Regions from separate parts of the Shewanella sp. Sh95 genome, predicted to be linked through region 1. Evidence: predicted binding sites of a transcription regulator. Region 1 holds the regulator's gene; each other region holds the start of a gene.

Region 1 (2,279 bases):
GCGTCATATTGAACCGCATGTCTGCTGCGGCCAACGGTGGGGCGAATAGCACCACGAGTAAACAATACAACCATTGCTTCACAAGACTTCTCCTCTGCTAATTGCAAATAGCAACTACAAAGAAGAGCAACACAGTAAGTCTCAACTCTATGCAAACTCTTCAGTTCCCAAAAAAGTGTTTCTGACTTCAACGTGCGTTGGCGGCTTACTTATGATCAAGTATTGTTACTGCTGGTATTAGCCACACTGGCACATACTGCTGAATAAATCCATTATTCTCAATTTTTGTGGGCGAGCGATATTCGAAAATAACGCGATATTTCTGCCTAAACAGGCCATATATCATGTGCGCCTAAATCAAACATACTTGCTGTTTAAAAATTGATCAAGATCACTTCTTTTTCTAATTGTCTGAAAAATTGCCAAAAAAAAGCCTCACATTCACAGGTGAGGCGGCTTTCAAGGCTAAATACGGTGTGAAAAATTTTTAATGAACAGAGCTGAAAAATGCGGGTTGAGTAAATTTAGCCGATTGTGTGAGATTGGTGCTAGAAGGTTGGTCATTCGTTGAACCTTCAAGCACGATACCCATTGCACGTGCGCTCTTTGCTACAATTTGTAGGCGACGATTATCGCGAGTATCTAGGGCGTTAATCCAAGTAATCACTGCGCTAGATGTGCCACTGGTTAAGGCTTTTTCCATCGCCCAAAGGGTTTCGACCTCATCTTTTGCGTGAACCAATAGTACGCGATCCATACGCACACCTGCGTTTGCTAATAGCTGCTTGTAGCCAATACTAGGTGGGTTGATGAGCACTATCCATCTTCCCTGTTGGCTCAGTTGGGCAAGTTGTTTGCTCAGCTGTGTCAGCTCTTGGCGCCCTTGGCTCTGAGTTGGCATAGTGACTATTGATGTATGCTGCCAGTCGGTCTCTGTATCTCGAACCGTATCGAGCCATAAACCGGGGTGACGCGGGGCATTACCTAATAGTTTGTTCATAGCCAATCTCCGTTGCGGATCACCCCTACGGCGAGCCCTTCAATTGTTAGACTTTGGAAACTCAAATCGACTTTAATCGGTGAATAGTCTTCATTCTCGGCATGTAGGTAGACTAAATTACCTTTTTTTTCAAAGCGTTTTACGGTTACATCATCGTCAACGCGAGCAACAACAACTTGTCCATTGCGCGCTTGTTGTACTTTATGAACGGCAAGCAGGTCACCCTCAAGGATGCCGATATTCTTCATACTGTCGCCTTTTACGCGCAGCAGGAAATCGGCAGCAGGGTGGAACATGCTGGGGTCGACTTGGTAATACTGTTCGACATGCTCTTGGGCGAGAATAGGTTCACCCGCTGCCACTTGGCCGATAAGTGGCAAGCCTGTTTCGCGGTTATCTTCTTCCTCTACAGGGAGACGGATCCCGCGGGAAGTACCAGGCATGATCTCGATGCAGCCTTTTTTCGCCAATGCCTTAAGGTGTTCTTCTGCGGCATTTGCACTTTTAAAACCCAAACGGGTGGCAATTTCGGCCCGAGTGGGTGGCATGCCAGTCTCGGCAATATTACGTTTAATCAGCTCTAAAATTTCGGCTTGGCGTGGCGTCAACGGTCTCATGGTCTTTCCTGTTTTTCTATACAGTTACTGTTAGTATATACAGTATTATTGGTAGTGCAAGTATTAACCACTTTTAACTTGGTCAGCTAGATCTGCAAATAACCGTAATCGTCATCTATGGGGTGAATGCCATTTGCACGGTATCAATAAATGGTGTCGCCTAAAGTGCGTTACTAAGTCATTAAAATCAGCAGCTGAATCCTGCATCTTTAGGTTGTTTGGGTATATTCTCTAGAATCTGGTATTCTATGGGGCTAATGAACGTACTTACATTGCATAAGAATAATGCCTAAACAAGACTCTCTTTGGTTGAAATCATTACGTTGGATCCAAAAGCACTTAGTGCACACTATTGTTGTGCCACAGGATCCCTTTGCCGATCTGAATCTGGATGCCTCCAGACCGCTTGCTTATGTAATGAAAACAGAATCCCTGAGTGATATTGCTGCGTTAAGCGAGATCACCACGAAACTTGGTTTGCCAAGCCCTTACGAGCCGCTGGTGGTGAATGGCGTTGTGGCGCCACGGGTGGTATGCCTTGAAGGTCGTAAGCCCTTATTTGGTGAACGCGCCAGCAATGAGCCATTCCTCGAATGTTTTATGCGTTTGTTGGCCGTCCATAAGGAAAAGCCAGAGTTAGATATCCAGCTGGTGCCTGTGAG
Region 2 (2,279 bases), on a different contig from region 1:
GCGCGACCGCAATTTGACGGGCAGACTGGCTCAGAATACTTCGCCTGTTTCTAAATCAATATTCCCCTCGATATTATCATCATCGGATGCTGATGATGCCAGTGCACTTGGGTTACTCAATAATAACTCACGCAATGTCTTATCGATTTCAGCGGCAATGGCTGGGTTTTCAGTCAAATATTTACCCGCATTGGCACGGCCTTGACCAATTTTATCGCCCTTGTAGCTATACCAAGCACCAGCTTTCTCAATCAGTTTATGGGCTACCCCTAAATCGACTAACTCGCCAGTACGGTTGATACCTTGACCGTAAAGGATTTGAAACTCAGCTTGCTTAAATGGTGCAGCCACTTTGTTTTTAACGACTTTGACACGAGTCTCGTTACCAACCACTTCGTCGCCTTCTTTGATAGCACCAGTACGGCGAATATCTAAACGAACAGAAGCATAGAATTTCAGAGCATTACCACCCGTTGTGGTTTCTGGGTTACCAAACATCACACCAATCTTCATACGAATTTGGTTGATGAAGATTAACAGTGTATTCGATTGCTTGAGGTTACCCGCTAACTTACGCATCGCTTGGCTCATCATACGCGCTGCTAAGCCCATATGTGAGTCACCGATTTCGCCCTCAATTTCTGCCTTGGGTGTTAATGCCGCGACCGAGTCAACGATGATCACATCTACCGCGCCAGAACGGGTTAACGCATCACAGATCTCAAGAGCTTGTTCACCGGTATCGGGTTGTGAACACAATAAGTTATCAATATCTACGCCTAACTTTTTCGCGTAGATAGGATCGAGAGCGTGCTCAGCATCGATAAAGGCACAGGTTTTACCTTCGCGCTGAGCAGCGGCAATCACTTCTAATGTCAGGGTTGTCTTACCTGATGATTCAGGACCATAAATCTCAACAATACGGCCCATTGGTAAACCGCCAGCCCCTAAGGCGACGTCAAGGGAAAGTGAGCCAGTAGAAATGGTCTCGACATCCATAGAGCGGTCTTCGCCCAGCTTCATGATGGAGCCTTTACCAAATTGCTTCTCAATTTGGCTCAATACCGCAGCAAGTGCTTTCTCTTTGTTTGGATCGACCTTCATTCCTGTTCCCTCATCTAGACAGCATCAGTACTGTCAAAAGTGATATTCAATTTAATAAAGCGGGTGATCAAAAAGCGAGGCTCTTTGTCGTAATCTGCTGACTAGTATACTGTACAATCATACAGTATCAATACCTGTGAATGAATTATTTTTCAGTCAGAAAATTTTCCCATTTAGACAAGCTTTTACCCACCCATCCTGCAGATTTATCAAGATATCAGTGAATATCCACGCTTTGAGGATCAATTTTCTGTAAATTGTTGCTAAGATTGGCGCCAATTGATTTTAGACAGTAATAGTGCAAATCAACTGATTTTATCTCCCATTACTGTATGACTTTATTCCCTATTTCAGGGCCGGCATAGCGGACGATAACGATTTAATGAATCCTATAGATACCGATGATTTAGAAAAACATACCCCGATGATGCGTCAATATTTGACCATGAAAGCAGAGCATCACGACATGCTGCTGTTTTATCGTATGGGTGACTTCTATGAACTCTTCTATGATGACGCCAAACGAGCCTCTGAATTATTGGGCATTTCCCTTACGGCCCGAGGCAAAAGTGGTGGCGACCCGATCCCGATGGCGGGTATCCCTTACCATGCAGTTGAAGGCTATCTCGCAAAATTGGTTCAAATTGGCCAATCGGTTGCGATTTGTGAACAAATTGGCGATCCTGCCACCTCAAAAGGTCCGGTTGAGCGTAAAGTCGTACGCATTGTCACCCCAGGAACCTTAACCGATGAAGCGCTATTGCAGGAGCGGCAAGACAATCTGTTGGCCGCGGTTTATCAAGGCAAAGTGGGCTTTGGCTATGCGACTCTAGATGTGTCTTCTGGCCGTTTCGTGATTGCCGAATTAGAGACGAAGGAGTCCCTCGAAGCCGAGTTGCAACGTACGAATCCGGTCGAAATTCTTTATAGCGAAGATTTTGGTGCACTGGAGTTATTGCATCATTTTAAAGGCAAACGTCGCCGCCCTGAGTGGGAATTTGATTACGATACCAGTATCAAACTGCTGTTGGCCCAGTTTGGCACTAAGGATTTACACGGTTTCGGCATAACCGATGCTCGCCTATCGCTGCAAGCGGCAGGCTGCTTGATGCAGTACGTAAAAGACACCCAGCGCACCGCCCTGCCCCATATCAATGCTATTACCCGTTTTAATC
Region 3 (2,279 bases), on a different contig from region 1:
ACCATCAAGATCCACACGCTGGGCACCAGCTTTTACCGATTTGAGGTAACGCCAACTGCTAGTGTAACGTCTTAACGCCACGCGCAGTTGAGTTTTACTGACTTTAGAATCATCAGCCAACCTTTCAGCCAAATCTTGAAACAATCCGATTTTTAATGGCTTAGTTTCACCTTCAGCAATAAAGCACAAAGGAAATGTTTCATACAAATACGCCAAAATTGCGTTGGTGTCGGTCAACTTATCTGTTGATTCCATCATTACTTCCACAGTTAAAAAGGGACATCGAATTCGAGGTGATATAAATCAGCTTCTTACGTGTCGTTTATCTTGGTTAAGCTCACAATTGAGCCAAAGTACAAATTAACATTCTCGCCGAGTTAACTAAAGTTAAAAAATATCAGTTAACCATTTTTTACGGCTAAACCTCTCAGGTTTATTCGGGCCATGCCCAAACAAGCCTTATCAGGGCATGCGCTATTATAAGGCGCACGCCACCGATTGCGACTATGAATTATGCGTTATTGTACGCAAATTAAGCAAATAGGCAGTTTTCGAAGCTTTTTACCAATAATTCCAAGCCCTTTTGGTCTTCTTCGTCAAAGCGGTCAAAAATAGGGCTATCAATATCCAGTACAGCAATCACCTGACCATTAGCGCGAACAGGGATAACAATTTCGGAATTACTGGCCGCATCGCAGGCGATATGTCCATCGAATTGATGCACATCGGCAACCCGTTGAGTTTGATTAGCCAGTGCTGCAGTGCCACACACGCCTTTACCCATCGGAATGCGGGTACAAGCCACTTTACCTTGGAATGGGCCTAATACTAACTGTTCGCCGCGCATAACGTAAAAACCTACCCAGTTTAGTTCGGTTAGGTTGTCATTAAGCAGGGCTGAAAAGTTAGCCATGGCAGCCACTAAATCATCTTCGCCTTCGAGTAACGCTAACGCTTGACGGTTCAGTGATTCATAAAATTGCGGTTTCATATGCTTCCTAAAAATTATTCAGCAGCATCGTCCTTCTTAGACGCTTTTTTGGCTGTGTTTGGTTTTGTTGGCGTACTATTAACTTGAACCACACCTTTAAGCAAGTTTGTTAGCTCATCTTTATTGTTAGCAAAATAGAATGCGAGCTGTTCGGTTAGACTTTCATCAATCCCAAGTTCCGCTTTCTGAATAAATGGAATGAGGTTATCAGCGATGTCGAGCATCTTATCGTAGGCATCAGCCTCCTTTTTCGATGTGAATGTCATCTTTTCTACCCCTTCTCTTACCACGACAAACTGTGTAATAACTGCCATGACCGCCCTCGCACTGTTTTTATATACAGTAACCAGAATGACATAAAGTGAACTAGTGATGCAAGTGTTCTGATTATTCTGATATTATGACTGCGCTTTATGTTGTGGAGATGGGTCAATCAATTTGATATCTCACCTTATAATTTGTTGTTTTCGGATTATTTGCTCAATCTCAGTGGCTTTGGGGCTAATATAATATTTTTATATGCATGACAATACAGCAGAAAACTCTGTAATCCTCTGTCGTTCCTGCGACTTGGCCATTCGGAAACGTGCCCTCCCAACTGGGGTCAGAGCATTGTGTCCGCGTTGCAACACCGCACTTTATGACACTCCATACTGTTCAGTAAATGGCATGTTGGCACTGTGCATTACCGCGTTGGTGTTCTATTTTCCTGCTAACTTTTTTCCTGTGCTAGAAATCCATTTTCTGGGCAGTATTCGCACAACAACGGTATTTCAAGGCGCTTTTGCCGTCTTCGAACAAGGTTATTGGGTGGTGGGATTAGCCGTACTTGCTGCCGCAGTGGTTGGCCCTGGTTTATTGATCCTATCGATTCTTGCGCAAATTTTGATTATAAAATGGGGGCTTGCAAGCCCATTTTGGCGCCATAGTCTCAAACAATTACTCACATTTCAGGGGTTCCTTTCGCAGCTGACGATGCTTGAGATTTATGTGATTAGCTTCCTCGTCTCATCATTTCAATTATCTGATTTTTCGGATATTTATTTTGGAATGGGTACCTTTTGCTTCACCATGCTTTTTTTAGTCACCCTGTTTTTACAGCGTGAATACGATATTGAGCATATGTGGGGTCTTCTTATGCAGGAACATCACTGATATGAAGCAGCAAGGAAAGGATTTAGGCCTGTGTTTGTGCCGCGTTTGTAGGCAACTCAATAGCAGTGAGGATAGCCACTGTAGTCGTTGTGAGTCAGAATTACAGGTCCGCGATTACAACAGCTTACAAAAA

The links. Region 1 encodes LexA, which represses DNA repair genes until DNA is damaged. Its sites were predicted from a motif close to TACTGTATNNNNATACAGTA; they were not measured.
Region 2: the regulator LexA is predicted to act here: its motif matches at 1,212-1,231, upstream of recA (recombinase RecA).
Region 3: the regulator LexA is predicted to act here: its motif matches at 1,317-1,336, upstream of AEA42_RS17725 (YebG family protein).

What each region holds. Positions count from the first base shown of each region.
Region 1 covers NZ_LGYY01000045.1:50,221-52,499, forward strand. Annotated here, with positions in the region: gene coxB (cytochrome c oxidase subunit II) at 1-82, opposite strand, end outside; gene AEA42_RS03745 (SulA-like leucine-rich domain-containing protein) at 488-1,000, opposite strand; gene lexA (transcriptional repressor LexA) at 997-1,617, opposite strand; gene plsB (glycerol-3-phosphate 1-O-acyltransferase PlsB) at 1,903-2,279, shown strand, end outside.
Region 2 covers NZ_LGYY01000263.1:12,046-14,324, forward strand. Annotated here, with positions in the region: gene recA (recombinase RecA) at 31-1,104, opposite strand; gene mutS (DNA mismatch repair protein MutS) at 1,487-2,279, shown strand, end outside.
Region 3 covers NZ_LGYY01000235.1:110,301-112,579, reverse strand. Annotated here, with positions in the region: gene proQ (RNA chaperone ProQ) at 1-255, opposite strand, end outside; gene AEA42_RS17730 (GAF domain-containing protein) at 533-991, opposite strand; gene AEA42_RS17725 (YebG family protein) at 1,006-1,305, opposite strand; gene AEA42_RS17720 (paraquat-inducible protein A) at 1,511-2,146, shown strand; gene AEA42_RS17715 (paraquat-inducible protein A) at 2,148-2,279, shown strand, end outside.